Regions from separate parts of the Bradyrhizobium commune genome, predicted to be linked through region 3. Evidence: predicted binding sites of a transcription regulator. Region 3 holds the regulator's gene; each other region holds the start of a gene.
What was found. The regulator PhoB, encoded in region 3, activates phosphate uptake and scavenging genes when phosphate is short. The targets are predictions, from matches to a motif close to TGTCATNNANCTGTCAT.
Positions count from the first base shown of each region.

Region 1: phnF (phosphonate metabolism transcriptional regulator PhnF) is a predicted target of PhoB. The motif match lies at 3,392-3,408, and genes of this name have one in related genera.
Region 2: pstS (phosphate ABC transporter substrate-binding protein PstS) is a predicted target of PhoB. The motif match lies at 5,551-5,567, and genes of this name have one in related genera.
Region 4: IC761_RS06340 (YdcH family protein) is a predicted target of PhoB. The motif match lies at 4,163-4,179, and genes of this name have one in related genera.

Region 1 covers NZ_CP061379.1:922,220-929,376, forward strand. Annotated here, with positions in the region: gene phnD (phosphonate ABC transporter substrate-binding protein) at 1-698, shown strand, start outside; gene phnE (phosphonate ABC transporter, permease protein PhnE) at 770-1,654, shown strand; gene phnE (phosphonate ABC transporter, permease protein PhnE) at 1,747-2,496, shown strand; gene phnF (phosphonate metabolism transcriptional regulator PhnF) at 2,629-3,357, opposite strand; gene phnG (phosphonate C-P lyase system protein PhnG) at 3,465-3,929, shown strand; gene phnH (phosphonate C-P lyase system protein PhnH) at 3,934-4,542, shown strand; gene IC761_RS04415 (carbon-phosphorus lyase complex subunit) at 4,546-5,649, shown strand; gene IC761_RS04420 (alpha-D-ribose 1-methylphosphonate 5-phosphate C-P-lyase PhnJ) at 5,646-6,542, shown strand; gene phnK (phosphonate C-P lyase system protein PhnK) at 6,535-7,157, shown strand, end outside.
Region 2 covers NZ_CP061379.1:6,056,939-6,064,095, forward strand. Annotated here, with positions in the region: gene IC761_RS28410 (shikimate dehydrogenase) at 1-251, opposite strand, end outside; gene IC761_RS28415 (caspase family protein) at 544-2,820, shown strand; gene IC761_RS28420 (class I SAM-dependent methyltransferase) at 2,867-3,679, shown strand; gene IC761_RS28425 (L,D-transpeptidase) at 3,680-5,260, opposite strand; gene pstS (phosphate ABC transporter substrate-binding protein PstS) at 5,611-6,663, shown strand; gene IC761_RS28435 (CaiB/BaiF CoA transferase family protein) at 6,690-7,157, opposite strand, start outside.
Region 3 covers NZ_CP061379.1:7,353,460-7,360,616, forward strand. Annotated here, with positions in the region: gene IC761_RS34535 (aspartate aminotransferase family protein) at 1-274, opposite strand, end outside; gene IC761_RS34540 (GcrA family cell cycle regulator) at 742-1,251, shown strand; gene phoB (phosphate regulon transcriptional regulator PhoB) at 1,565-2,272, opposite strand; gene phoU (phosphate signaling complex protein PhoU) at 2,287-3,003, opposite strand; gene pstB (phosphate ABC transporter ATP-binding protein PstB) at 3,015-3,836, opposite strand; gene pstA (phosphate ABC transporter permease PstA) at 3,833-4,678, opposite strand; gene pstC (phosphate ABC transporter permease subunit PstC) at 4,680-5,669, opposite strand; gene pstS (phosphate ABC transporter substrate-binding protein PstS) at 5,811-6,824, opposite strand; gene IC761_RS34575 (ATP-binding protein) at 6,970-7,157, opposite strand, start outside.
Region 4 covers NZ_CP061379.1:1,314,627-1,321,783, forward strand. Annotated here, with positions in the region: gene aqpZ (aquaporin Z) at 1-635, shown strand, start outside; gene IC761_RS06310 (5-(carboxyamino)imidazole ribonucleotide synthase) at 682-1,788, opposite strand; gene purE (5-(carboxyamino)imidazole ribonucleotide mutase) at 1,785-2,273, opposite strand; gene IC761_RS06320 (GGDEF domain-containing protein) at 2,416-3,135, shown strand; gene IC761_RS06325 (hypothetical protein) at 3,132-3,383, opposite strand; gene IC761_RS06330 (hypothetical protein) at 3,406-3,618, opposite strand; gene IC761_RS06335 (YdcH family protein) at 3,727-3,933, opposite strand; gene IC761_RS06340 (YdcH family protein) at 4,265-4,447, shown strand; gene IC761_RS06345 (NAD(P)/FAD-dependent oxidoreductase) at 4,618-5,721, opposite strand; gene IC761_RS06350 (sensor domain-containing protein) at 5,924-7,157, shown strand, end outside.

The sequences.
Region 1 (7,157 bases), 1.2 Mb from region 3:
GGCAGCGCGCTGGCAACATCCACATCGGCTACTACGGCCCGGCCTCGTTCGCCCGCGCCCGCCTGACCGGCGTCAAGACCGACGCCTTCGTCATCGACGTCAATGCCGACGGCTCGAAGGGCTATTACTCGGTGTTCTACGTGCTGGCGAAGTCGCCGTACCAGAAGATCGAAGACCTCAAGGGCAAGAACCTTGGCCTGGTCGATCCGAACTCGACCTCGGGCAACAACATGCCGCGCTTCAAGCTGAACGCGATGGGCATCGATCCCGACGCCTATTTCTCCAAGGTCGTCTTCACCGGCAGCCACGAGAATGCCGTGCTGGCGCTGGCCCAGGGCACCGTCGACGTCGCCGCCAATTGGTGGAACGCCGACGACGATTCCAACCTGACCCGCATGCTCAACAAGGGCATGGTTAAGTCGACCGACGGCACCGTGATGAAGAAGGAAGACTTCCGCATCATTGTGAAGTCCGACCTCATCATCAACTCGCCCTACGCCTATCTCAGCGATCTGCCCGACGACATGAAGGCCGCGATCAAGAAGGCCTTCCTCGATGCGGCGCAGAAGGATCCCGAGGCGTTCAAGAAGCTCTCCGACGGCAAGAACAAGCCGTGGGAGCCGATCGCCAACGACGATTACAACAAGACCATCGAGCTGATTAAGTTCGTCGACGCTTTGCGCAAGAAGGCGTCCTGATTTCGTCGGGACGACGCTACTCGAGCCGGGTCGATGGACCCGGCTCTTTTCTTGATGGACCCGTGTGATCGATGACGATTGCGGTTGCGATCCTTCCCGAGCAGCAGCTCGCCGCCCTGAACGCCACCTATCGCAAGGCGGTTGCGCGCAAGCGCCTGCGGCTGCTGGCGGGGCTCGCCTTGTTCGTGGTCGCGCTGATCGTGGCCTCGATCGGCGCCGAAGTGAATTTGCGCACCTTCTTCACCTATTTCGGCAACTTCATCAGCTATTTCGACCGAATCCTCACCCTCGACAACGGTCAGCGGGTCTGGACTAATTTCGGCGAGTGGTTCTGGGGCCTGCATAAATGGCTGAAGCTGCTCGGCGAGACGCTGCTGATCAGTTATGTCGGCACGCTGTCCGGCGCCGTCCTCGCCTTCGGGCTCAATTTTTTCGCCGCTGAAAACACCTCGCCCGCGCCCTGGCTGCGCTTCACGGTTCGGCGCCTGCTCGAATTCGCCCGCACGGTGCCCGGCATCGTCTTCGCACTGATCTTCGTCATCGCCTTCGGCCTCGGGCCGATGGCGGGCGTGCTCGCGATCGCCATCCACTCCACTGGCGCGCTCGGAAAGCTGTTCTCGGAGATCGTCGAGAACGCCGACATGAAGCCGGTCGAGGGCATCCGCTCCACCGGCGCGAGCTGGCTCTCCTGCATGCGCTTTGCGATCCTGCCGCAGGTCTCGGCCGGCTACGCCAGCTACGCGCTGCTGCGCTTCGAGATCAATGTGCGCGAGGCCTCGGTGATGGGCTTTGTCGGTGCCGGCGGCATCGGGCAGGAGCTCATCGTCGCGATCCGCAAGTTCTACTATTCCGACGTCAGCGCGATCCTCATCACTATCATCGTCACGGTCTTCCTGATCGACATCACGACCGGCTGGGTGCGCGGCCGGCTGTTCGGCAAGGAGGCGCGGAATTGAGCAAACCGCCCGACGTCAACACCGCGGAGATCCGCGCGCGCTATCCCGATGTCTTCAACCGCCCGGCCTCGGCGCGCCTTGCGACACCCTTGATGCTCGCTCTCGCGCTCGCGATCTTCGTGTTCGGCCTGGTCGATCTCGATTTTTCGCCGGCGCGCCTGTTCTCTGGGCTGAGCCAGCTCGGCTGGATCAGCATGATGATGATCCCGCCCGATCCCGGCTCGTCGCTGCCGCTCTATCTGAGGGCGCTGGGCGAGACGCTGTCGATCGCGCTGCTCGGCACCACGCTCGCCGCGCTGCTCGCGCTGCCGGTCAGCCTGCTGGCGGCACGCAATGTCGTGCCGAGCATCGTCCGCTTTCCCATCCGGCGTTTCCTCGATTCAATCCGTGGCGTCGATACGCTGATCTGGGCGCTGGTCTGGATCAACGTCGTCGGCCTCGGCCCGTTTGCCGGTGTGCTCGCGATCGCGGTGTCGGATTTCGGCGCCTTCGGAAAACTGTTCTCGGAGGCGATCGAGGGCGCCGACCAGAAGCAGGTCGAAGGCATCCGCGCCTCCGGCGGCAGTGCGCTCCACGAAATCCGCTTCGGCCTGATGCCGCAGGTATTGCCTGTCATCGCCGGCCAGGTGCTTTATTTCATCGAGTCCAACACCCGCTCGGCCACCATCATCGGCATCGTCGGCGCCGGCGGCATCGGCCTCCAGCTCGCCGAGCAGATCCGCGTGCTGGAATGGCAGAAGGTGTCGTTCCTGATCCTGATGATCCTGGTCGCGGTCGCCGCGATCGATTTCATCTCCGGCAAGCTGCGCTTTGCGATCATTGGGCGAAGAGCGGTGGCGTAACTGGCAGCTGCCGTAGGGTGGGCGAAGCGAAAGCGTGCCCACCATTTCTGTCGCGGTCTTGGATAGATGGTGGGCACGGCGCGAAGAGCGCGCCTTTGCCCACCCTACGAGTCCAGATTCGCGGAGAGCCCCTTACGACTCCACCAGAAACTCCACCCGCTCCGCGGCAAAGCGCGAATGCTTCGTCACCAGGGGCTTGCCGTCGAGGTCGAGGTCGGTGGCGTCGACCACCAGGATCGGCCGACCCAGCGGCAGGTCGAGCCGCGCGGCGTCGGTGGCGTCGACGATGCCTGCGGTGATCCGGGTCGCGCCGCGGCGATAGTCGCGCACGCCGTAATGCTCGAGCAGTTTTGTCATCGAGCGCGTCGCCGCAAACACCTCGCCAGCGCCCGGAAACAGCTCTGCAGACAGCCAGGTGGTGGAGACGCAGATCGGCGTGCGGTCGGCGAGGCGAATAGCTTCGATCCGCACCAAGGGCGCGCCGATTTTCAGTCCCAGCTCGCGCGCGAGCTCGCGGGTTGCGACATCCTCGCCGGCCTCGATCAGCTGGCCGCGCGGCTCGCGGCCGCCGGCACCGACGATCTCGGAGAAGCGGGTACGCGAGCGCAGCGGATAAGCGAGCTTCTGCGCCTCGACATAGGTTCCGCTGCCGCGCTCGGCCCGCACCAGGCCACGCTCGGCAAGGGCTGCCAGCGCCCGCCGCACGGTATGGCGGTTCACGCGATAGGTTTCGGCGATTTCCATCTCGCCCGGCAATTTGTCGCCGGCGGCGAAGCGGCCGTCGGCGATGCCGCGCTCGATGCCGTCGGCAACGAGGCGCCACAGCGCGACGCCTGAAGAGGCGGTGTCCTGCATGCTCATGTCGCCGGCGAGCCTAGCCCAGAAATCACGAGTTTGTCACGAAACAGTCATGGCGCTTCCGTATCAAGTTGTCTATTATCATAGACAACTTGGATTCGGCAAGGTCGGTGGATTCCGTGACCCAGCGCAATACCCAGCAAGCCCAGCGCAAGGCCGCCATGGCGGTGCTGGCGCACGCGGAGGCGGGCGAGATCGCCGCTCGCCTCCGCGCTATCGCCTTGCCCGGCCTTCAGGATCTGCGCGCACCGGAAAATGGCCTGGTGATGCTGCGCGGCCGCGTCGGCGGCGACGGCGCGCCGTTCAACCTCGGTGAGGCAACGGTGTCGCGTGCTGCGGTGCGGCTTGCGAGCGGCGAGGTCGGGTTCGGCTACACGCTGGGGCGGGACGGCGAGAAGGCGCGGCTGATCGCGCTGTGCGATGCGCTGGTGCAGTCGCAGGATTTTGCCGCGATCGTCGAGCGCGACGTTATCGCGCCGTTGCGCGAGCAGCTTATGGTCGAGCGGAAGCAGGCGGCGGCAGAGACCGCCGCCACGAAAGTTGATTTCTACACCATGGTGCGCGGTGAGGGGTGAGGCCATGACCACGATTGCGGAACTGCCGCCGGGTTTCGTCGACAAGGTGTTGTCGGCGCAATCGACCTTTCGCTCGGTCATGGACGCGATGGCGCGGCCGGGCTCGGTCCAGCGCATCGTGCCGATGGCGGGCGCGCCCGGGCCGATGATGCGCGGCACAGCCGCGATCGCGCTGACGCTGTTCGATCACGACACCCCGCTCTGGCTCGATGCGCGGATGTCCGAGCATTCCGATGTCGTGAAATGGCTGAAGTTCCACACCGGCGCGCCGGTCATCCAGGATTCCTCGATCGCAAGCTTTGCGCTGATCAGCGACGGCATCCTGCTGCCTGAGCTCGAGCGCTTTGCGCTCGGCACCAGCGAATATCCGGATCGTTCGACCACGGTGATCATTCAGGTCGACAGCCTGGATGCCGGACATTTTTTCGAGCTGCGAGGCCCCGGCATCGATGGTGTCGCCACGCTCCAGGCGTCGATCAAGCCGGCCAATCTGTTCGAGCGGCTGCGGATCAACGAGGTGCTGTTTCCGCGCGGCATCGATGTGGTGCTGGTCGCCGACGACGCCGTGGTTGCGATCCCGCGCACGACGCGTGTCGCGAACAAGGGGAGCTGACGCATGTATGTCGCAGTCAAAGGCGGCGAACGCGCCATCGAGAACGCCCATCTCCTGCTCGCCAATGCGCGCCGTGGCGACCAGAGCGTGCCGGAAGTCACGCTCGACCAGATCTCGGAGCAGCTCGGCCTTGCGGTCGATCGCGTCATGAGCGAAGGCTCGCTCTATGACCGCGAGCTCGCGGCGCTCGCGATCAAGCAGGCGCGCGGCGACCTGATCGAGGCGATCTTCCTGGTCCGCGCCTTCCGTGCGACCCTGCCGCGCTTCGGCGCCAGCGAGCCGGTCGACACCGGCGCGATGCGGGTGCAGCGGCGGGTGTCCTCGACCTTCAAGGACATTCCGGGCGGCCAGATCCTCGGACCGACCTTCGACTACACCCACCGCCTGCTCGATCCCTCGCTCGCCAATGGCTTTGTTCCCCAAGCGCCGGCTGTGGCCGAAGCTTCGACCGCGCCGACGCCGCGCGTGACCGATATTCTTGGCCGCGACGGGCTGATCGAATCCTCTCCGTCGGCCGAGGACGGCGCCAGCGTCGGCGATCTCACCCGCGAACCCCTGAACTTCCCGGCGGATCGCGACCTGCGTCTGCAGAATCTCGCGCGCGGCGACGAAGGTTTTCTGTTGGCGATGGCCTACTCCACCCAGCGCGGCTATGGCCGCAACCATCCCTTCGCCGGCGAGATACGCTTCGGCGAGGTCGAGGTCGAATTCGCGGCCGAGGACGTCGGCTTCGTCGTGCCGCTCGGCTCGATCGAGCTGACCGAATGCCAGATGGTCAACCAGTTCAAGGGCTCGGCGACGGAAGCGCCGTGCTTCACCCGCGGCTATGGCCTTGCCTTCGGCCAGAGCGAGCGCAAGACCATGTCGATGGCGCTGGTCGATCGCGCGCTCCGTGCCCGCGAGCTCGGTGAAGAGGTGGGCGCCCCGGCGCAAGATGAAGAATTCATAATGTCGCATTCGGACAACGTCCAGGCGACCGGCTTCGTCGAGCATCTGAAGCTGCCGCATTATGTCGACTTCCAGTCCGAGCTCGGGCTGCTGCGCAAGCTGCGTCAGGAGTTTGCCGAGGCCAATACGCCCGATGCCATGAAGGAGGCCGCGGAATGAACGCGCCCGCCTACAATTTCGCCTATCTCGACGAGCAGACCAAGCGGATGATCCGCCGTGCGATCCTGAAGGCGATCGCGATCCCCGGCTATCAGGTGCCGTTTGCCAGCCGCGAAATGCCGATGCCCTATGGCTGGGGCACCGGCGGCGTGCAGGTCACGGCCGCGATCCTGGGACCGCAGGATGTGCTGAAGGTGATCGACCAGGGTTCGGATGACACCACCAACGCGATCTCGATCCGAAAATTCTTCGCCAAGACCGCCGGCGTCGCCACCACGACCTCGACGGACGAGGCGAGCGTGATCCAGACCCGTCACCGTATCCCGGAAACGGCGCTGCACGAGAACCAGGTGCTGGTCTATCAGGTGCCGATCCCGGAACCGCTGCGCTTCCTCGAGCCGCGCGAGACCGAGACGCGGCGCATGCATGCGCTCGCCGAATACGGGTTGATGCATGTAAAGCTCTACGAGGACATCGCCCGCTTCGGCCACATCGCGACCGCCTACGCTTATCCGGTGAAGGTGAACGCGCGCTACGTCATGGATCCGTCACCGACGCCGAAATTCGACAACCCGAAGATGGACAATTGCCCGGCCTTGCAATTGTTCGGTGCCGGCCGCGAGAAGCGCATCTATGCGATCCCGCCCTATACGCAGGTGCTGTCGCTCGATTTCGAGGATCACCCGTTCGAGCCCTACCGCTTCAACGCACCCTGCGCGTTGTGCGCGGCCGAGAATTCCTATCTCGACGAGATCGTGACCGACGACAAGGGCAGCCGCATGTTCGTCTGCTCCGACACCGACTATTGCGAGGGACGTCAGGCCGCCGGCCATCACGGCGCCCTCAGCGCCGCGCCGTACAAGGACAAGGCGCAGGAGACGTCAAATGGCTGAGCAGATGCTGGACAACGATCAGCCGCTGCTGGTGGCGGAGTCGCTGAGCAAGTCCTACGGCCGCATCGCCGCCTGCCGCGACGTGTCGTTCGCGCTCTATCCCGGCGAGGTGCTGGCGATCGTCGGCGAGTCCGGCTCGGGCAAGTCGACGCTGCTGCAAATGCTGTCGGGCCAGCTGACGCCGAGCGGCGGCCATGTTTCCTACCGGATGCGCGACGGCGTCACCCGCGATCTCTCGACGCTGGGCGAAGCCGAGCGGCGCTTCCTGTTCCGCACCGATTGGGGCTTTGTGCACCAGGATCCCGCGCAGGGCCTGCGCATGGCGGTCTCGGCCGGCGCCAATGTCGGCGAGCGGCTAATGGCGGTGGGCTGGAACCACTATGGCCGCATCCGCGAGACCGCATCGGACTGGCTCACCCGTGTCGAGATCGACGTCGCGCGCATCGACGATGCGCCGCGCACCTATTCCGGCGGCATGCGCCAGCGCCTCCAGATCGCCCGCAACCTCGTCACCGAGCCGCGGCTGGTGTTCATGGACGAGCCGACCGGCGGCCTCGATGTCTCAGTGCAGGCGCGCCTGCTCGACCTGCTGCGTGGCCTCGTTGCCGAGCTAGG
Region 2 (7,157 bases), 1.3 Mb from region 3:
GTCTCGTTGACGCGGTCGAGCTTCGGCATCGCCGTCTGCTTGTGCGGCATGGTGACGTTGCAGCCGCGGAAGCCGAGCGCGATCAGCCCGCGAAGCGCATCCTCCAGCCGCTCCGGCTTGACCGCGAGCGGAACATAGGAGCCGCGGATGCCGTGAGCCTTCAGCCAGTAATTGTGAATGACGGGCGAGCGCGAATGCGCGACCGGCATTCCAATGATCCCCGCCAGCCCAAATCCATCTGCCTGCGACATGCCGCGCTTCCATCCTGACCCTGCGCCCTTCGGCGCGCGACCATTTTATTTGGTCACTTGTCCAAGACAATTAGAGGGAATGGCTAGCGGGTGCAATCTGAATCTGGCCTAGATGTCGTCCTGGCGAAGGTCAGGACGACAGTGTGGAGGCATCTCGCTTCCAGTTAAGCGGCGTCCGTAGCCCGGATACGCGCGCGGTGCTATGCCTCACAGTGCGCGCCAAATTGAATTTGTATTGCGACGCCGGTCGGATATTCTCGCTGCCATTGCATGTCCCGGCTTGGGGGCCGTGATGAAATTCTTGTGTCTGTTTCTTTTCAGCGCCCTGGCGCTTGCTGTCCAGCCTGCAGGGGCATTTGCCGACGAGCGCATGGCGCTGGTGATGGGCAATGCGGCCTATCAGCGCGCGCCGCGCCTCTCCAACTCCGCCAACGATGCCAACCTTCTCGCCGAGACGTTCAAGAAGGCCGGCTTTACCGTCGTCGATGCGCGCAACGACCTCTCGGCCCAGGACATGCGGCGGGCGCTGCGCGATTTCGGCGCCAAGGCACGCAATGCCGACATCGCCGTGATCTACTATGCCGGCCACGGCATCGAGATCGACGGCAACAATTATCTCGTGCCCATCGATGCCCAGCTCGAGAACGACACCGACGTCTATGACGAGACCATCGGGCTCGACCGCGTGCTGGTCGCGATCGAGCCGGCCAAGCGACTGCGTCTTGTCATCCTCGATGCCTGCCGCGACAATCCATTTTCGAAGAACATGAAGCGCACCATGGCGTCGCGTGCGGTCGTGCGCGGCCTCGCCAAGGTCGAGCCGTCGAGCCCGAACACGCTGGTGGCGTTCGCCGCCAAGGCCGGCTTCACCGCGCTCGATGGCGATGGCAAGAACAGCCCCTTCGCCACCGCACTCGCGCACCATCTGGCAACACCGGGGCTCGATCTGCGCAAGGCGTTCGGCTATGTCCGCGACGAGGTGCTCCAGGCCACGACCAATCGGCAGGAGCCCTTCATCTACGGCTCGCTCGGCGGCGATGATGTGATGCTGGCGCCGGCGGCAGCCCCTGCTCCGGCGCCCGTTGCAACCGCCGATACGAGCGCCTCGCGGGACTACGAGTTCGCCGAGCGCGTCGGCACGGTGGAAGCCTGGGAATCCTACATCGCGGCGCATCCAACCGGTTTTTACGCCGATCTCGCGAAGGCTCAGCGCAACAAGCTCGCAGCGGCGGTCGAGCCGAAGAAGCCACCGGCGCAGGCCGCAACCGCTCCGCCGCTCGCGCCCGAAGTCGCAAAACCGGTCGCCGCGCCGAAACTCGCAGCAGTTCCCGCCACCGTCACGCCATTCGCGCTCACCGGCTCCCCGACCAGCGAGACGAAGAGCATCGCTGCCGTGCCGGCGTCGACCTGCACCACGCGGACCGCGCGCCGCGGCAACGATGCCGTCGGCGGCCCCTTCATTCCGGTCTCGATCAAGCCCAATGTCGAGGGTGCGAGCGTCCGCACGATTGCCGTCGCTCCCAACGGCCGGGAGATCGCCACTGCGGGCGACGACGGCGTGATCCGACTCTGGGACGCATCCTCGTTCCGGCAGACGCGCGTGCTGCGGGGCCACTCGGGGCCGATCTACGCGCTCGACTACTGGACCGACAGCACGCTGCTCGCCTCCGCGGGATGGGACGGCAAGGTCAAGGTCTGGGATCTCCGGAGCGACGGCCAGAGCCTGACCTTCGATGCCGGCGCAAAACAGTTCACGGTCGCCTTCGCGCCGGAGTCGTCGCTGAAATACCTGGCCTCGGCCGGCGAGGATGGCGTGGTGCGGATCTGGAATATCCAGAGCCGCGAGCTCGCCAAGAGCAAGCTCGATCATCAGAGCGCCGATCCCGCGCGCGCGGCCGTGCGTTCGCTGAGCTACGCGCCCTCCGGCTCCGGCGAATTCGTCTCTGCCGGGTTCGACGGCAAGATCCGGTTCCATCGCACCAGCGGCGCGATCGACGCCAAGGACGCCTACGGCCGCAAGGCACTGCGTGTCGCGTATTCTCCCGACGGGTCGCGCGTGGTCAGCGCTGGTTCCGACGCCGAGCTCGGCTCCGCGAGGATATTCGACGTCAAGAGCGGCGCGTCCCGCCCTCTGATCGGGCACAAGGACTATGTCGTGTCCGCGAGCTGGTCCGCCGACAGCCGGCGGATCGCGACGGGCGGCGGCGGACACGACAAATCGGTGAATCTGTGGGACGCCGACAGCGGCCGGATGCTGGCAAGCTTTGCGGGCCATCAGGAGGATGTCGAGGCGGTCGCGTTCTTCCCGGGCGGAACGCGGCTGATCTCCGCCAGTGAAGACAAGACCATCAGGGTGTGGGACATCGCGGAGCGGCGGCTGCTGCTGACCGCGATCGGCTTCGGAGACGACGGCTATGTCAGCTTCACACCCGAAGGCTGCTATGCCGGTTCGAATGGCGTTGAGAGCCGGCTCAGCGTCTTCAACGGCAGCCGCTATGAGCTGATGTCGCTGGACGCCCGCAAGGCGATGCAGGAGCCGGCGGGCTTTACATCGCTGCTGGCGCGCTAACGCACCCGTCCAACCCCGTTGTCTCCAGCCCTTCAGCGAGGCAAACATGTCCGCCACCGACAAGGTCTTCGCCGGCTCGATTCCAGGGATCTACGACGAATATCTGGTCCCGCTGATCTTCGCCGATTATGCCGGCGACATCGCCAAACGCGTCGCGGCGCTCTCGCCCTCGGTGCTGCTTGAAACGGCGGCAGGCACCGGTGCGGTGACGCGCGCGATCGCGGCCGCGCTGCCGGGTCATGTTCGCTACGTCGTGACCGACCTCAACGAGCCGATGCTCGCGATCGCGGCGCAGCGCCAGGGCAAGGACGACCGCATCTCGTGGCACCAGGCGGACGCCGCGGCCCTGCCCTTCGGGGACGCCAGCTTCGACGTGGTGTGCTGCCAGTTCGGCGCGATGTTCTTTCCGGATCGCGTCAAGGGCTACGCGGAGGCGAAGCGGGTGTTGCGGCCGAATGGCGCCTTCGTCTTCAATGTCTGGGACCGCATCGAGGACAATGTGTTCGCGAACGAAGCAACCGATGTGCTCGGACAAATGTTTCCCGACGATCCGCCGCGCTTCATGGCACGGACACCGCACGGCTATCACGACAAGGCCGTCATCAAGGCCGATCTGGAACGCGCGGGGTTCAGCGACATCGCGATCGAAACGCGACCCGCGATCAGCCGCGCGCCGACGGCCGAGCAAGTCGCGTTCGCATATTGCCAGGGAACGCCGCTGCGCAGCGAGATCGAGGCCAGGGATGCGAGCAAGCTTCAGGCCGCGACCGATGCCGTCGCCGAGGCGATCCGGATCAAGCATGGATCCGGACCGGTCGAGGCGAAGATTCAAGCGCTGGTGATCACGGCCCGGCCGTGATTACCAGAAGCTCCGCTGCATCGGCTGCGCCGGCTGGTAGTACTGGTACTGGCCGCCGCGCTGACGGCGCTGCACCGGTTGCGGATTGGGATCGCGCTGCCCAAAGAAGAAGAAACCGTTGCCGCCAAAACCGTTGCCGCCATTATCCCAGCCGTCATCGCTGGCAACGGCCATGGGAGGCGCGGTCGGCCTGCGTGTAATGAAGCCGCCCTGGGGCTGATTGTTCAAGACCGCGACGAACTCGGTGCGGTAGTTGGTCTCGGCACTCAGCGGCTCGTCCGAGATGATGATCGACGACCGCGGCAACGCCGTCGGCGCGATGCGATCGAGCACCTCCTGCGGGAAGGTGATGCGGTCGAGCGCGTTCTTGGCGGTGTCGCCCTCGTCGATGGAGACCACGCTCCAGCGCAGGCCCGTGTCGGTCTTCGCCATCGCCGTGAAGATGTGCGTGCCGAGCGGCTGGTCGGGATTGCGGATGGTGACGGGCACTTCGATGCTGGTGTCGAACACCTCGCCGCCGCCATCCGGTGCCGGCTTGTGCGTGTTGCGCCGGACGTAGAGCTTTTGCGTTGCGCGACTGATGTAGACAGAGACCGGCTCGAGCGCGAGCTTGGCGTCGGTTGCAGCCTTCACGGCATCGGCCTTTTTGGTCGCAGCCGCCTTGGCGGCGTCCTTGGTGGCCGCCACCGCATCGCGCTTCGGCTGCGCGGCGGTCTTGGCGGCGTCGAGCTGGGTCGCAGCATCCGCAGCCTTGGTCGCGGCCTTCTGCTTCAGCTCGTCGGCCTTGGCCTTGGCCTGATCGGTCTTGGCATTCGCAACCAATTTATCGGCATAGGCGTTCTCGGCGTCGGCGCGGGCCTTCTGCTGCTCGAGCTTGCGCAGCGTCGCCGGAAGCGATTGCGCCTCTTTCGCCGCCGCTGCTGCAGCCTTCTTGGCTTCGTCGGCGACCCGCGTGGCCTCTTCGGCCTCGACGGAGAGCTTTTGGGCGCGCGAGGGCGCTGCCGCGATGGCCTCCTTGCTCGGCACGAACAGCGAAGGGTGCGAGAAGTCGATCGGCGCCGCGTCGTTCGGCGAGATGATCACCCGCATGCCGATATTGGTCTTGTCGAACAAATTCTCGGCAAAGCCGAACGGCATCCGGACGCAGCCATGCGAGGCGGCATAGCCCGGCAGCGGCCCGCCATGCAGCGCGATACCGTTCCAGGTGATGCGCTGCATGTTCGGCATCCAGGCATCATCATACATGGACGAGTGGTGATCCTTGTCCTTCTCGATCACGGCGAAGACGCCGGCCGGCGTCTCGCGCCCCGTCGTGCCGGTCGAGACCGGCGCGCGCAGGATCCAGCCCTCGGCATCGTAGAAAGTGACCTGCTGGCTCTTGATCGACACCACCGCCATCATCGGCTCGCCGGCTTCGCGCGGCGCGACCGCCTCGACGGTCTGGCGCGGCTGCTTGGCCGCCATGGCGCCCGTGGTCAGTGCCGCCAGCGCGGCTGCGGCCGCGAACGTCATCACAATTCCGGGAGGCCCCCAACGCCGCATCGCTCCATTGGATTGCGCCGTCGTCAGTTGGTCTTTCATGCCATACCCCGGTTGCCAGTCCGCTCTTGCGTCGATCACATGTCAGACTGCGATCTTTGGATTAAGAAATCGCAGCCACCATCCGTTCCGTATCCGGCGATATTCGGACCGTACCGGCGGCAAATCACTCTTATACGACGGCCCGCGCGGGCGGAAGGGCGGGCCGTGGCCGGGGCTGGCGAACGGGCGTGAGCCAACTAACCGCAACCGGGGACGGCCGAGACAGCTGGATGTGACCGGGATCACGGAATTATTCATCGGAAAAACAGAACTCGACAATTTCGGCAAATATTACAGTTTTGTGACATAAGCCACAGAGGCTTCCGATTCGTGCTGCTAGCCTCGCACGCATGATGAAACATTTCAGGCTCCCGATCGTCCTCGCCGCTCTGGTCGTCGTCACGCAAAGTTTCGCTGCCGAGACCACAGGTGCAGGCTCAACCTTCGTTTCGCCCGTGATGGCGAAATGGATCGACATCTACAAGGCGAAGACCGGCAACACCGTCAGCTATCAGGCGGTGGGATCAAGCATCGGCGTCGGCCTGATCAAGAAGGCCGCCGTTGATTTCGGCACAACCGACATGCCACTGGATCCAAAACAGCTGGAAAAGCTCGGCTTGATCCAGTTTCCGATCGTGATCGGCGGCGTCGTTCCGGTCGTCAACGTCGACGGCGTGAAGCCGGGCCAGATGCACTTCACCGGCGAGGTGCTCGCCGGCATCTATCTCGGCAGGCTCAAGGCCTGGAATGATCCGGCCATTCGCGCCATCAATCCGGATCTCAAGCTGCCGAACGCGCCGATCACCGTCGTGCATCGCGTCGACGGCTCCGGCACGACGTTCAACTGGTCGAACTATCTGTCCAAGGTCAGCCCGCAATGGAAGACGAGCGTCGGCGAAGGCACCGCGGTCGAGTGGCCGGTCGGGCTCGGCGGCAAGGGCAATGACGGCGTCGCCTCCCTCGTGAGCCTCGTGCCCGGCTCGATCGGGTATCTCGAATATGCCTATGCGCTGCAACGGCTCGACAAGATCTCGTTCGGCGTGGTGCAGAACAGCGCCGGTCATTTCGTCGTCCCCGACGCGGCATCGTTCCAGGCCGCAGCCTCAAGCGCGGACTGGACGGCGGACAGGGACTTCCATCTCGTCCTCACCAACGCGCCGGGCGAGGATGCCTATCCGATCACGGCCACGACCTTCGTGCTGATGCCGAAGCAGCCGAAATCTCCGGAACGGTCCGCGGCGGCCATCGACTTCATTCGCTGGTCGCTGGAGAACGGCAAGTCGCAGGCCGAAACGCTCAACTACGTTCCGCTGCCGCCGACCTTGATCGAGCAGGTCGAGATGTACTGGCAGCAGAGCTTTGGACCGGCGACCATGACGGCGTCAGCCGCCGGCAGGCGGTAACGGACCGACGCAAGCGCGGCGCGCCACTACGGCGCGCCAATCGCCTTGTTCGTAATCAGCGCTTCAATTTCCGCGTCACTCATCCCAGCTTCGCGCAACACCTCGCGCGAATGCTCGCCGAGGCGCGGCGCCATGCGGTGAATGCCGGCCGGGCTTTCGGAGAATTTCGTCGCAGGCCGCGCCTGGCGAATGCGACCTTCGGTCGGGTGATCGATGTCGGCAAACAATCCGACGGCCGCAAGGTGCGGCTGATCGCCGATCTCGGTCAGCCGCGCAAAAGCCGTGTGGGGCACGTCGAGCCGCAGCAGCAATTCCTCCCACTCGGCCGTGGTGCGGGTCGGCCCGATCTCGCTCATGCGATCGTAGACCTTGTCGATGTTCTGCGAGCGCAGCACGGGATCGCGCACGCCGAGCTCTTCGATCAGCTCTGGGCGGCCGACGGCCTCGAAGAAGGCGCACCAATTGTCCCCCGAATAGGGCAGCATCGTCAGCCA
Region 3 (7,157 bases):
CAGCAAAGCTTTCGTTGCAGAGGCGGACAGCGAGCTTCTCGCCGTCCGGGCTCTGAAACAGGTTCGACATGTGCCAGAGTTTTGTGGCCTGCTCCTGCAGCGCCTTGACCAGCGCGGGATGGGCATGACCGAGCGCGTTCACCGCCACGCCCGAGGTGAAATCGAGATAGCGATCGCCATTGGTCGCGATCAGCCAGACGCCCTCGCCGCGCTCGAAGCCGATGTTGGCCCTGGCGAAAACGGGAAGCAGATGCGGCGCGGCGCTGTTGGTCATGACCGTCTCTTTTGGCTGTCATTTGGGCGTTTCGGATGGCCTGAGGCGCCTTACGCAGCGCACCATTGACCGGTCCGGAAAACGAAACGTGCCGCCTTTTAAGGGCGGCACGCGTCACTATCTTATGCTTGGCGCCACGGGTGTCAATGCCACCGGACAGCCTCGCGAAACGCTGAATCCGTAGTCTTGCGGTGGCGAATTTGCGGAGTTTTCGCCACGGAACATGTGGAAGCGAGTCGGCGGACTCTTGCGCGCGAGTCACGCCATATTGTAGCGTTTGGCTTGTCAGATACGACATCTCGTGCGGCAGTTCTGATCCCAAAAGTCCTCATGTACCGGCGTAAACGTTCGGGCGCATTGTTGTGCCCGGCGAGCCTTAAGGGATTCTGGCGGCATGGGTTTTTCGAGGCTTAGGCATTCGTCGTGCCGCCCCAGGATGGCTGGCGCGCGACGAAGGAAAGGGTGCAATGACGGTTTTGACCTGGTCCGACGATCGCGTCGAGCAGTTGAAAAAGCTCTGGGAAGCAGGACTTTCGGCCAGCCAGATCGCGGCCGAGCTCGGCAATGTGACCCGTAACGCCGTGATCGGCAAGGTGCACCGGCTCGGCCTGTCCGGCCGTGCCAAGAGCCCGTCGTCGGCGGCTCCCCGGCCGCGCAAGGCGCGTCCCGCGCAGCATATGATGCGGGTGAGCCGTCCCATTGCGCGCGGCAACACCGCCTTGGCGCAGGCCTTCGAGATCGAGGTCGAGGCCGAACCGGTCACCTACGACAACGTGGTGCCGATGAGCCAGCGGCTGTCGCTGCTGGAGCTGAACGAGGCGACCTGCCACTGGCCGGTCGGCGATCCCTCGAGCCCGGATTTCTTCTTCTGCGGCGGCAAGGCGCTCTCCGGCCTGCCCTATTGCGCCCAGCATTCGCGGGTGGCGTATCAACCGGCCGCGGATCGGCGGCGGGCGCCCGCGAAGCCGCCGCGCTGAGATAGATCTGAGTCAAGTTTAGGAGCCGTCGTGATAACGGCTCAACAAACTCCGCTGTCGTCCCGGCGAAGGCCGGGACCCATAACCACCGGCAGATGTGGTTAAGGAGACTCGGAGTTACCCTCTTCGCGCAACAACTACGCCCTGGGGTTATGGGTCCCGGCCTTCGCCGGGACGGCACCGATTTTGTAGCGGCAGCTCGCTAAAGCATGATCCGGAAAAGTGCGCAGCGGTTTTCCGAAAAGATCATGCTCGAACAACAACCTAAAGCGCGATGACGATTCATCCCAATCTCATCGCGCTTCAGGTCGGCTTACGTCTGCTCGGCCTTCGCGAACCGATCATCCAGCGCATAGCCGGCGCCGCGGACGGTGCGGATCGGGTCCTGCTCGCGGCCGAGATTGAGCAGCTTGCGCAGGCGGCCGATATGCACGTCGACGGTGCGCTCGTCGATATAGATGTCGCGGCCCCAGACGCTGTCGAGCAGCTGCTCGCGCGAGAACACGCGACCGGGATGCTCCAGGAAGAACTCGAGCAGGCGATATTCGGTCGGGCCAAGATCGATCGGCCGGCCCGAGCGCGCCACGCGGCGCTTTTCACGGTCGAGCTCGATGTCGCCGAAAGCGAGCACCGTGGCGAGCCGCTCGGGGCTTGCGCGCCGCAGCAGGCCTTTCACGCGGGCCAAAAGCTCGGGGACCGAGAACGGCTTGACGATGTAGTCGTCGGCGCCGGTCGCGAGCCCGCGAACCCGCTCGCTCTCCTCGCCGCGTGCGGTCAGCATGATGATCGGCAGCTGCTTGGTGTCGGACCGGGCGCGCAGCCGTCGGCACAGCTCGATGCCGGAGAGACCCGGCAGCATCCAGTCGAGCACGATCAGATCGGGGATGTGCTCCTTGAGACGGGTGTCGGCGTCGTCGCCGCGCATCACCGTCTCGACGTCATAGCCGTCGCCTTCGAGGTTGTAACGCAGAAGCTCGGTCAGAGCTTCCTCGTCTTCAACCACCATAATGCGTGCGCCCATGGGGTCGTCGCTCCTTACGTATTCGGGACCGGCGCGGCGAAGGTCGTCATGTCGCCCTTCGGCCGCTTGTCGGTGATGGCCTGACCTTCGATCATGTAGAACACCGTCTCGGCGATGTTGGTGGCATGGTCGCCGATCCGCTCGATGTTCTTGGCGCAGAACATCAGGTGAATGCAGAACGAGATATTGCGCGGATCCTCCATCATGTAGGTGAGGAGCTCGCGGAACAGCGAGGTGCAGATGGCGTCGACTTCCTCGTCGCCCTTCCACACCGCCATCGCCGCCGGCAGATCGTGCGCGGCATAGGCGTCCAGCACCGACTTGACCTGCTGCTGCACGAGATCGGTCATGTGCTCGAGGCCGCGGAACAGCTTCAGCGGATGAAAATCGGTCTCCAGCGCCGCGACGCGCTTGCCCATGTTCTTGGCGAGGTCGCCGATCCGCTCGAGATCGGTCGCAACCCGCATGGCGCCGACGATCTCGCGCAAATCGACCGCCATCGGCTGGCGGCGGGCGATGGTGAGCACGGCGCGTTCCTCGATCTTCTTCTGGAGCGCGTCGATCTCGACGTCGGTTGCGACCACGCGCTGGCCGAGCGCGACGTCGCGCCGGATCAGCGCGTCGACGGAATCGACGATCATGCGCTCGGCGAGGCCGCCCATCTCGGCGACCAGCCGGGTCAGCTCCTGAAGGTCGGAGTCGAAGGCTTTTGCGGTATGTTCCGAACCCATGTCCTGTCTCCTCAGCCGAACCGGCCGGTGATGTAATCCTGCGTGCGCCGGTCGGTCGGCGACGTGAAGATCTTGCTGGTGTCGTCGAACTCGATCAGCTCGCCGAGATACATGAACGCGGTCTTGTCGGAGACGCGCGCCGCCTGCTGCATGTTGTGGGTGACGATCGCGATGGTGTAGTTCTCGCTCAATTCCTGGATCAGCTCCTCGACCTTGGCGGTCGAGATCGGATCGAGCGCCGAGCAGGGCTCGTCGAACAGGATCACCTCGGGCCGCACCGCGACGGTACGGGCGATGCAGAGGCGCTGCTGCTGGCCGCCGGAGAGCGACAGGCCGCTCGCATTCAACTTGTCCTTGACCTCGTTCCACAGCGCGCCGCCGCGCAGCGCCTTCTCGACGCGGTCGTCCATCTCGGACTTCGAGATCTTCTCGTAGAGACGGATGCCGAAGGCGATGTTCTCGTAGATCGTCATCGGGAACGGCGTCGGCTTCTGGAACACCATGCCGACGCGCGCGCGCAGCAGATTGAGGTCGAGCTTGGGGTCGAGGACGTTGGTCTGGTCCAGCATGAGCTGGCCGGTGACGCGCTGGCCCGGATAGAGGTCGTACATCCGGTTGAAGATGCGCAGCAGGGTCGACTTGCCGCAGCCGGAAGGCCCGATGAACGCCGTGACACGGTTGGCGCCGAGCACCAGGTTGATGTTCTTCAGCGCATGGTGCTCGCCGTAATAGAAGTTGAGGTTGCGCACCGTCACCTTGGCGGGGGCTTCGGGCAGCGTGGGGGCCTGGGGCAGTCCACCGGACGCGCTCATCGATACGGAAAGATCACTCATTTTGCGGTCCTTTCGGCGCCAAGGATGCGCGCGCCAATATTCAGGGCAAGCACGGTCAGGGTGATGAGCAGCGCGCCACTCCAGGCGAGCTGCTTCCAATAGGCGTAGGGGCTCTGCACGAAGTTGTTGATGGTGACCGGCAGGTTCGCCATCGTCTTGTTCAGGCTCAGGCTGAAGAACTGGTTCGACAGCGCGGTGAAGAGCAGCGGCGCGGTCTCGCCGGCGACGCGGGCGGTGGCAAGCAGCACGCCGGTGATGAGGCCGGAACGGGCGGCGCGATAGGCGATGCGCTTGATCACCAGCGAGCGCGGCAGGCCGAGCGCGGAGGCCGCCTCGCGCAGCGCGTTCGGCACCAGCAGCAGCATGTCCTCGGTCGTGCGCAGCACCACCGGGATCACGATGACGGCGAGCGCGAGACAGCCGGCGATCGCCGAGAAGCCGCGCATCGGCACCACCACCGCGCCGTAGATGAACAGGCCGATGATGATCGAGGGCGCCGAGAGCAGGATGTCGTTGATGAAGCGGATCACCGAGGTCAGCTTGTCGTTGCGGCCGTACTCGGCGAGGTAGGTGCCGGCGAACATGCCGAGCGGCGCGCCGATGCCGACGCCGATCACGGTCATGATGATCGAACCGACGATCGCGTTGCGCAGGCCGCCTTCGGTCGAGCCCGGAGGCGGAGTGTCGGCGACGAATAACTCTGGGCTGAGACCGGCCACGCCGTTGTAGAGCAGCGTGATCAGGATCAGCGCAAGCCAGGTGACGCCGAAGGCGGCGGCACCGATGCAGAGCCCGCGGATGACGATGTCCTTGCGGCGGCGGCGTACGTAAATCGGGTTCATGTTACTTCCCCGCCTTCTTCTCGAGACGCAGCAGCATCAGCCGCGCGCCGGCGAGCACGAAGAACGTCAGCACGAACAGCAGCAAGCCGAGCAGGATCAGGCCGGACTGGTGCAGACCGTCGCTCTCGGCGAACTCGCTCGCGATCGCCGCCGAGATCGTGGTGCCGGGCGCGAAGATCGAGGACGAGATCCGGAACGAGTTGCCGATGATGAAGGTCACCGCCATGGTCTCGCCGAGCGCGCGGCCGAGCGCCAGCATGACGCCGCCGATGATGCCGACGCGGGTATAGGGGATCACCACGCTGCGGACGACTTCCCAGGTGGTGCAGCCGACGCCGTAGGCGGCCTCTTTCAGCACCGGCGGCACCGTCTTGAACACGTCGACCGAGATCGAGGTGATGAAGGGCAGCACCATGATGGCGAGGATCAGCGCGGCGTTGAACAGGCTGAGATAGGACGGCGGACCGGCGAAGATCGCGCCGAGGACCGGGACGCCGTCGAAGATCTTGATCATGAAGGGCTGGAAGGTGTTGGCCAGGAACGGGCCGAGCACGAAGAAGCCCCACATGCCGTAGATGATCGAGGGGATGCCGGCGAGCAGCTCGACGGCCATGCCGATCGGGCGGCGCAGCCATTGCGGGCAGAGCTCGGTCAGGAAGATCGCGATGCCGAGACCGACCGGGATCGCGATCAGCATCGCGATGAAAGAGGTCACGAGCGTGCCATACATCGGGCCGAGCGCGCCGAGCACGGGCGGATCGGCGGACGGCGCCCAGCGCTGCGTCCACAGGAACGCGAAGCCGTATTCCTTCATCGCCGGGAAGGCGCCGACGATCAGCGACAGGATGATGCCGCCGAGAATGAGAAGCACCGAGATCGCGCTGATGCGCGTGATCCAGTAAAAAGTGAGGTCACCGAGCTTGAACGCGCTCAAGGCCTTGGCGCGATCATACGGTCCGGCGGCGTCAACTACATTGCTCTCGACAGCCATTTCTGCCACGCCGATCCCCTGTACAAACGATACTTGTTTTTGTGTCACCGGTCTCGGCCCCGGATGCAGCACTGGGCTGATCCGGGGCCGAGGTCTTGCGGTCTCTGATGCGGCCGTTGCCGGCCGCACAGACTTAAGAGCTCAGCTCTTGATGTCGGCCGACCAGGTCTTCTCGATCAGGGTCACGACGCTGTCGGGCATCGGGATGTAGTCGAGTTCCTCGGCAGCCTTGGCGCCGTTCTTGAACGCCCAGGCGAAGAACTTGAGGGCTTCCTTCGACGCCGCCTTATCAGCCGGCTCCTTGTGCATCAGGATGAAGGTCGCAGCCGTGATCGGCCAGGACTTGTCGCCGGGCTGGTCGGTCAGGATGACGTAGTAGCCGGGAGCCTTGGCCCAGTCGGCGTTGGAAGCGGCCGCCTGGAACGCCTCGACCGTCGGCTGCACCGTCTTGCCAGCCTTGTTGACGAGGCCGGTATAGGTCAGCTTGTTCTGCTTGGCATAGGCGTACTCGACGTAGCCGATCGAGTTCTTGGTCTGGCTGATGTTGCCCGACACGCCCTCGTTGCCCTTGGCGCCGACGCCAACCGGCCACTCGACGGCGGTGCCCTCACCGACCTTGCTCTTCCAGTCGGCGCTGGCCTTGGAGAGATAGTTGGTGAAGTTGAAGGTGGTGCCCGAACCGTCCGAGCGGCGGACCACGGTGATCGCGTCCGACGGCAGCTTCACGTTCGGATTGAGCTTCTTGATTGCGGCGTCGTCCCACTTGGTGATCTTGCCGAGATAGATGTTGGCGAGCGTCTCGCCATCGAACACCATGTCGCCAGCCTTGACGCCCTCGATGTTGACGACGGGAACGATCGCGCCCATCACCATCGGCCACTGCACCAGGCCGTCCTTCTCGAGCTGCTCGGCCTTGAGCGGCGCGTCGCTGGCGCCGAAGGTCACGGTCTTGGCCTGGATCTGCTTGATGCCGCCGCCGGAACCGATCGACTGGTAATTCAGACCGTTGCCGGTCTCCTTCTTGTAGGCGTCAGCCCACTTCGAATAGACCGGGAAGGGGAAGGTCGCACCGGCACCCGTGATGTCGGCAGCAAAAGCCGCCGTCGTCGTTGCGGCGACCAAGCCAGCAGCGACGATAGTTTTGATGAAATTCATGCTGGTCTCCATACAGGGGAGCGAAGCGCCGTCCGCGCCCGATCGCGCTCCCCGCGCCGCTCGCTTTAGGAGCGGTCGGCTGTGCTTTTACGAAGGTTTCGTGACAGTCGGATGACGCGGTTAAGCTAATGAAATCGCTTAGATTTCAGCTTGCGACGGAAGTCTTCACCTGGGGAAAACAGGCGGTGAAAACGGCGCCCTGCTTGGGCACGCTTTCGATCAAAAGCCGGCCGCGATGACGGTTAAGAATATGTTTCACAAGGGATAATCCGAGGCCCGTCCCGCCCTGCGAGCGGCTGTCGCCGACATCAACCCGGTAGAAGCGCTCGGTCA
Region 4 (7,157 bases), 1.6 Mb from region 3:
TTCCCCAAGTCGGCATCGGCCTGGTCGGCGTGTCCCTGGCCTTCGGCTTGAGCGTCGTCACGATGGCTTATGCGATCGGCCACGTCTCGGGCTGCCATCTCAATCCGGCCGTCACGGTCGGTCTCGCCGCCGGTGGGCGTTTTCCGGCGGGGCAGATCCTGCCATACATCATCGCACAGGTCTGCGGTGCGATCGTCGCCGCCGAGCTGCTCTACGTGATCGCCAGCGGCGCGCCCGGCTTCGACGTCACCAAGGGCTTTGCTTCCAACGGCTATGATGCGCATTCGCCCGGCCAATACAGCCTGGTCGCGTGCTTCATCACCGAGGTGGTGATGACCATGATGTTCCTGTTCGTCATCATGGGCTCGACCCATGGCCGCGCGCCGGCGGGCTTCGCGCCGCTCGCGATCGGGCTTGCGCTGGTGATGATCCATCTCGTCAGCATCCCCGTCACCAACACGTCGGTGAATCCGGCGCGCAGCACCGGACCCGCGCTGTTCGTCGGCGGCTGGGCTTTGGCGCAGCTCTGGCTGTTCTGGATCGCGCCCCTGATCGGCGGTGCGCTAGGCGGGGTGATCTATCGCTGGCTCAGCGAGGAGCCGGGCGGCGTTGTCGCCGGCGCAAAGACGGCGTGATCGCAAAGCGGGATCGCGGGCGTCAGCGCGGTCCCGCCACCGGGCCTTACTTGGATTTTGAAGGCCAGACTTCGGTGACATGGCCCATCTTGCGGCCGGGGCGCGGCGCGCCCTTGCCGTAGATGTGCACGGTCGCGCCCGGCACGCTCAGCCATGTTTCGTAATCATTGATCTCGTCGCCGATCAGATTGGTCATGGTGACGATGTCGCCGTGGCGCACCGGCTTGCCGAGCGGCCAGCCGGCGATGGCGCGGATGTGCTGCTCGAACTGGGAGACGGAGGCGCCGTCCAGCGTCCAGTGTCCGGAATTGTGCACGCGCGGGGCGATCTCGTTGACCAGTACCTTCGGTCCGGAGCCGTTGGCGAGCACGAACATCTCCACCGCCAGCACGCCGACATAGTCGAGCGCGGTGGCAATCTTGCCGGCGATGCTGCGCGCCTCCTCGGCGAGTGCATCGGGAATCGGCGCGGGCGCGCGGGAGATCTTCAGAATGTGGTCGCGGTGCTCGTTCTCGGTGACGTCGAAACATTCGACCTGACCTGCGGCGGAGCGCGCGGCGATCACCGAGATCTCGCGCTCGAACGGCACGAAAGCTTCCAGGATCGCGGATTTGGTGGCGAGGCTGGTCCACACCTTGGCGATGTCGTCGCCTTCGCGGATGATGGCCTGACCCTTGCCGTCATAGCCGAAGCGGCGGGTCTTCAGCACGGCCGGCAGGCCAATCTTTGCGATCGCCTCGCGCAACGACGCGACGGAGGTCACGTCGGCATAAGCAGCAGTGCCGATGCCGAGCCGCGTCACAAAATCCTTCTCGGCGAGCCGGTCCTGGGTGGTCTCCAGGATCTTGCGATTCGGCAGCACCGGGCGGCGCGCATCGAGCACCATGGCGGCCGCCGACGGCACGTTCTCGAATTCGTAGGTGATCACGTCGACGTCGTTGGCGAACAGCTCGAGTGCCTCGACATCGGCATATTCGGCGCAGGTCGCGTTCAGCACGACGTCGAAGGCCGGCGAATCCGGATCGGGCGAGAACACCTGGCAGCGCAGGCCGAGCCGCGAGGCGGCCATTGCCAGCATGCGCCCCAATTGTCCGCCGCCGAGAATTCCGATGGTGTCGCCGGGCTTCAGCTTCACCTGCTTTCCGTCAGTCACGCCTTGTCCTCCGGACGCTCGGCGACCGCCTCGGTCTGCGCCTTGCGCCAGGCGGCGAGGCGATCGGACAGCGCCGGATCGGACAGTGCCAGCACGGCGGCCGCAAGCAGCGCCGCGTTGATCGCGCCCGCCTTGCCGATCGCGAGCGTGCCGACCGGGATGCCTGCCGGCATCTGAACGATCGAATAGAGCGAATCGATGCCCTTGAGCGTCCTGGATTCGACGGGCACGCCGAACACCGGCAGTTCTGTCAGCGCCGCGGCCATGCCGGGCAGATGCGCCGCGCCGCCGGCGCCGGCAATGATGACCTTGAAGCCTTCAGCTTTGGCGCCTTTGGCGAAACTAAACAGCCGGTCCGGGGTCCGGTGTGCCGAGACGATGCGGGTTTCGCAGGCAACCCCGAGCGCTGCGAGCGTATCGGCAGCATGCCGCATCGTCTCCCAGTCCGACTGGCTTCCCATGATGATGGCGATCGGCGCGGTCATGTCGTCAATTGTGCTCGGGAAAACAGAAACATAGGCCAGATTAACGGTTCCGGCCGGCGGCTCGCAAGGCGGTGGCAAGGAGAAGGGAATGCACTATCCTGTCTTGGTGAATCCCCGCAAGCCTTCATTGAGCAGGAAGCCCATGAAGAAACCAAAAAGGGCGACCGCTGCGAAGGCCAAAAAGGGCCGAAAAACCAGCGGGAGCCGACCCAAAACGGTCTCCAAGCGTTCGGCGGCGCCGGTGCGTCGTCGCGCCTCAGCCGCTGACGATGTCGAGGATACCGTCAAGGCGACCATTCGTGGTCTGCGCAGCAAGCTCAAGGAGGCGCAGCGTCGGGTCGCGGAACTCGAGTCGGCTGCCGACACCGATTTCCTGCTCGACATTCCCAACCGGCGCGGTTTCGAGCGCGAGCTCCAGCGCGCCATCGCCTACATGAAGCGCTACCGCGCCAGCGGCGCACTGATCGTGCTCGACGTCGACCGGCTGAAGCCGATCAACGATTCCTTCGGCCATGCCGCCGGTGACGAGGTGCTCAAGGCGATCGCCAGCACGTTGACGCGACAGATCCGCGCGTCCGACGTGGTCGGCCGTCTCGGCGGTGACGAGTTCGCGCTGCTGTTGTGGAATCTCAGCGAGACCGACGCCAAGGCGAAGGCTGTGATCTTCGAGCAGGCGGTCGACGAATTGTCGTTCGTGTTTCGCGGCCAGCACGTGACTGCGGGCGCCTCTGCCGGCGTCGCGCTGCTCGGCCCGCAATCCGATGCAGCCCGTGCGCTGGAAGAGGCAGATGCCGCCATGTATGTGCGCAAGGCCCACCGGCGGCACGAGCCGCGGATCAGGCTTGTCAGCAGCGAGCGCTAAAGTGTCGCGAGATCTTCCGGCACATTGCCGAATTTGCGCAGCAGTTTGGCGTCGCCGAATTCGCCGGTCATGGGATCGCCGCTGCGGCTGAATGCGACGGCGCCGATATGGCCGGCGGTGTGCGCCAGGTTCTCGGCGCGCCGTAGCGCGGCGGTCGATGTCTGGCATTCCTCCGCGGTGCCCGCGACAGGCGATCCATCGGCATCGATCAAAAAGGGCATTGCAACGTAATAGGTCAGATCGGACATGGCGTTGCTCCGGTATCAAAAACTAGGCGGCGCTGCTCCGCGCCTTGCTGCGTGAGGTTTCCGGAATGCAGCCGGCCGAGATCGCCGCCCGCAATTCCTCGAGCTCGGCTTCGAGATATTCGTTGGCCATGATCAGCGCCTTGATGGTGCTGCGCAGATTGCCGTCGCACATCGCGATGGCCTGATCGCAGGCTTGCTCATAGTGGCTGTTGTCGAAGAGGGCGGTTGCGGACATCGGCGTTTTCCTGGGCGGTTGGGTGTGAATGTTCCCTCTTTGTTCTTATTGAGTCAAGTGGAATCGAACGCCGTCGCGTCGCGTCGCAGCAAGACGCAGGCAGTCGGATCAGGCGATGATGTCAGGCGTGATCTGGTCTTCGATGAAGGCGATGCGGTCGCGTAACAACAGCTTGCGCTTCTTCAACCGCTGCAACCGCAATAGGTCGGGTGCTGGCGATTGATGCAGTGCATCGATCGCCGCATCGAGATCTCGGTGTTCCTGCTGCAACCGGGCGAGTTCGGCTTCGAGCTCGCGCTCGTCTTCATTGGTCATGTCTGCGGTGGCCGAAAAACCGATAGGCGTGAGATTAAGGCTGTGGATGCCCTGTGGAAATTATCGTCCTTGCGCGGCGTGATCGCAAGCGATCTGGATCGTCGCTCACCGTTCTCTCGCAAGATATTTCGGTGGATCGCTCAACGCTGCCTGCGTAAGCACTTTGATATCATGGATTTTTTGCCACGTGGTTCCTTACTCACGCTTCATTACATATGAAAATTCAAAAATGACGCTGCGACGACGGATACCCATCGACAGAACGAATCGGTGATGTACACTTCCTCGTCCGGATCGAATCCAAGGTTCACCCCTACCGAGGAGGTTTCGAATGACAATTCAGGCACATCTGGTTGAATTGGAACGGAAGCATAAAACTCTCGAAAACGAATTGCACGAAGCTCTCGTGCACCTTTCAACAGACGACCTGCAAATTGTTGAGTTGAAGCGCCGGAAGTTGATGGTCAAGGACCAGATCGAGCGTCTGAAGCACACCGGCGACACGCTTCACTAGTAACCCCCCGTAACAGCGTAGAGTTTGACCGTACCCTTTCGCGCAGGGATGAGGGCTTTTGCGTTCATCCCTGCCGCAAGATGCGCGCTGCGCAACGATCGTTGCGCGGCGGATTCTTGTTTTGACGCGTTTTCTCGCGCGAACCGGTATCTGCTTCGCTCGAAAACGCTCTAGATATTTGCGAGCTCGGCGACGTGATCGGCGATCGCGAGCGACGATGTCAGTCCGGGTGATTCGATACCGAACAAATTGATCAGGCCTTCGACGCCATGGTCGCGCGGGCCCTGCATTAGAAAATCCTGCGTGGCGACAGCTGGCGGCACGATCTTCGGGCGAATGCCTGAATAGCTCGGCATCAACGCGCCATCGGGCAGCGTCGGCCAGTATTTGCGGATCGCCGGATAGAAGCGCTCGGCGCGCGACGGATCGACCTCATAGTCGATCGTCTCGATCCATTCGACGTCGGGGCCGAAACGCGCCTGTCCTGCCATGTCCAGCGTCAGATGCACGCCCAACCCGCCGGGCTCTGGCACCGGATAGATCAGATGCGAGAACGGTGCCCTGGCGTTACAGCTGAAGTAATTGCCCTTGGCGAGGTAGGCCGGCGGAATCCGCTCCAGCGGCATGCCGTCGATGTGGCGCGCGACCGTCGTTGCCGATAGCCCGGCGGCGTTGACGAGAAGGCCGCATTGCAACGTCATCGGCGCCTCGCCGCCAGCGTCGATCTCGATGATCCCACCAGCCGCCTTGGCGCGGATCAGCGGTGTGTGAAACGCGAAGGCTGCGCCCGCCTCTTCCGCCTCGCCGCGCAGCGAGAGCATGTAGGCATGGCTGTCGATGATGCCCGTCGAGGGCGACAGCAGCGCGGCGTCGCAGGCCAGTGCCGGCTCGAGCGCGCGTGCGGCCTCGCCCGAGAGCAGCTGCATGTCGAGCACGCCGTTGGCCTCGGCATGCGCCTTGATCGATTGCAGCTTCTCGGTTTCCTTCGTGCTGGTCGCGACGATCAGCTTGCCGCAGTTCTTGTGCGGGATGCCGCGCTCGCCGCAATAGCGGTAGAGCGCGTGCTTGCCGCTGACGCACATGCGCGCCATCCAGCTTCCGGCGCGGTAGTAGATCCCGGCGTGGATCACCTCGCTGTTGCGCGAGGAGGTGACGGTGCCGATCGCCTCGGCTTCCTCGAGCACGATCACCTCGCGCCCAGCCTGTGCAAGCTTTCTGGCCACCGCGAGCCCGACCACGCCGGCCCCGATGACGACGCAGTCGACCCTATCCATGGTCGTTCAGGATGCTCGTCATGGGTTGCGCCGGGACTTCGCCGGGAAAGCGGGCCCGAAGGATGTTCTCCATTAAGGAAACATTTATCATGTCAGGGCAATTGCCGTATTTCTCGTCACATTTTTCCGTCGTTCTTACAGGCGTTTACCCGATCCAAACCCGTGAAGCCAGACAATCCGCAGTTGAAATCGCGGGTGGCTGATGGCTGAGAAGAACTGGCACGCGGGCAGCACCATTCTGATTGCTGTGCAGGTCGTCGTGTGCCTGTCCGGAGCGATCACGCCTGCGCGCGCCTTTGCGCAGTCCGAACCGTCCGCGCCGGAGGCCTATCTCCCCGGGCTCGATCCCAGCCTGGTCTGGGAGGCCCTGATCTGCGGCATTGCCGTCTGCTCGCTGCTGGTGGCCATCGGCGTGTGGATCAATTCCGCATTGCACCGGGCCAGGCGTTCGCAGTTGCGGCGTAACGCCTTCGTCTCCTCCGCCATGAACAACCTGAACCAGGGCGTGGTGATGACGGATGCGCAGCGGCGCATCATCTTCTGCAATGACCGCTATCTGGAGATCTACGGCCTGTTGCGGTCGGAGCTCTGGGCCGACATGACCGGCTACGACATCCTCGAGTTGCGGCGCCAGCGCGGGGTGCTCGGCGGCGTCTCCGACGACGAATTCTACGAGAAGGCGGCAAGCCCCAACGGCCTGATCACCGAACTGCCGGACGGCCGGGCCATCCTGGTGAAATATTTCGAGCTGCCGAATGGCGGTTCGGTGGCGACGCATCTCGACGTTAGCGAGCAGCGCATGCTGTCGCGGCAACTCGCCTCCACGAAACAGTTTCTGGAAACCGTGCTGGACCATGTGCCGGCCTGCGTCGCCGCGAAGAGCATCGAGGACGGCCGCTATATCTTCGCCAACAATGCCTATGAGCGGTTCTGGGGCTTTTCGCCGGACCAGGCCGTCGGCAAATGCGCGCGCGAGCTGTTTGCGCCGAGCTCGGCGGCCAGCATCGAGGCGACCGACCGGGCGGCGCTCATGGCGCCCGACGGCCAGTACCGCAACGAATTCGAGGTCGAGCGCGGCTCGGAGCGGCGCATGGTCGCCTCGATCCGCATCGTCGTCCGCAACGAGAGCAACAAGCCGGAATTCCTGCTGCTCGTGTTCGAGGATATTACCGACCGGCGTTCGCTCTCGCAGGAACTGGAGAGCACCAAGAAGTTCCTCGAGCTCGTGGTCGACAACATCCCGGTGGCTCTGATCGTGGAGCAGGTCAAGGATGGGCGCTATCTGCTCGCCAATCGCAGCGCGGAGACGATCCTCAACCGCAAGCGCGAGGAAGCCACAGGCTTGACCGCCTCCGACATCTTCAACGCCAAGGAAGCCAAGCTGATCATCGCGCGCGACGAGGCCGCGATCAAGAAGCGCGGGATGGTCACCGAGG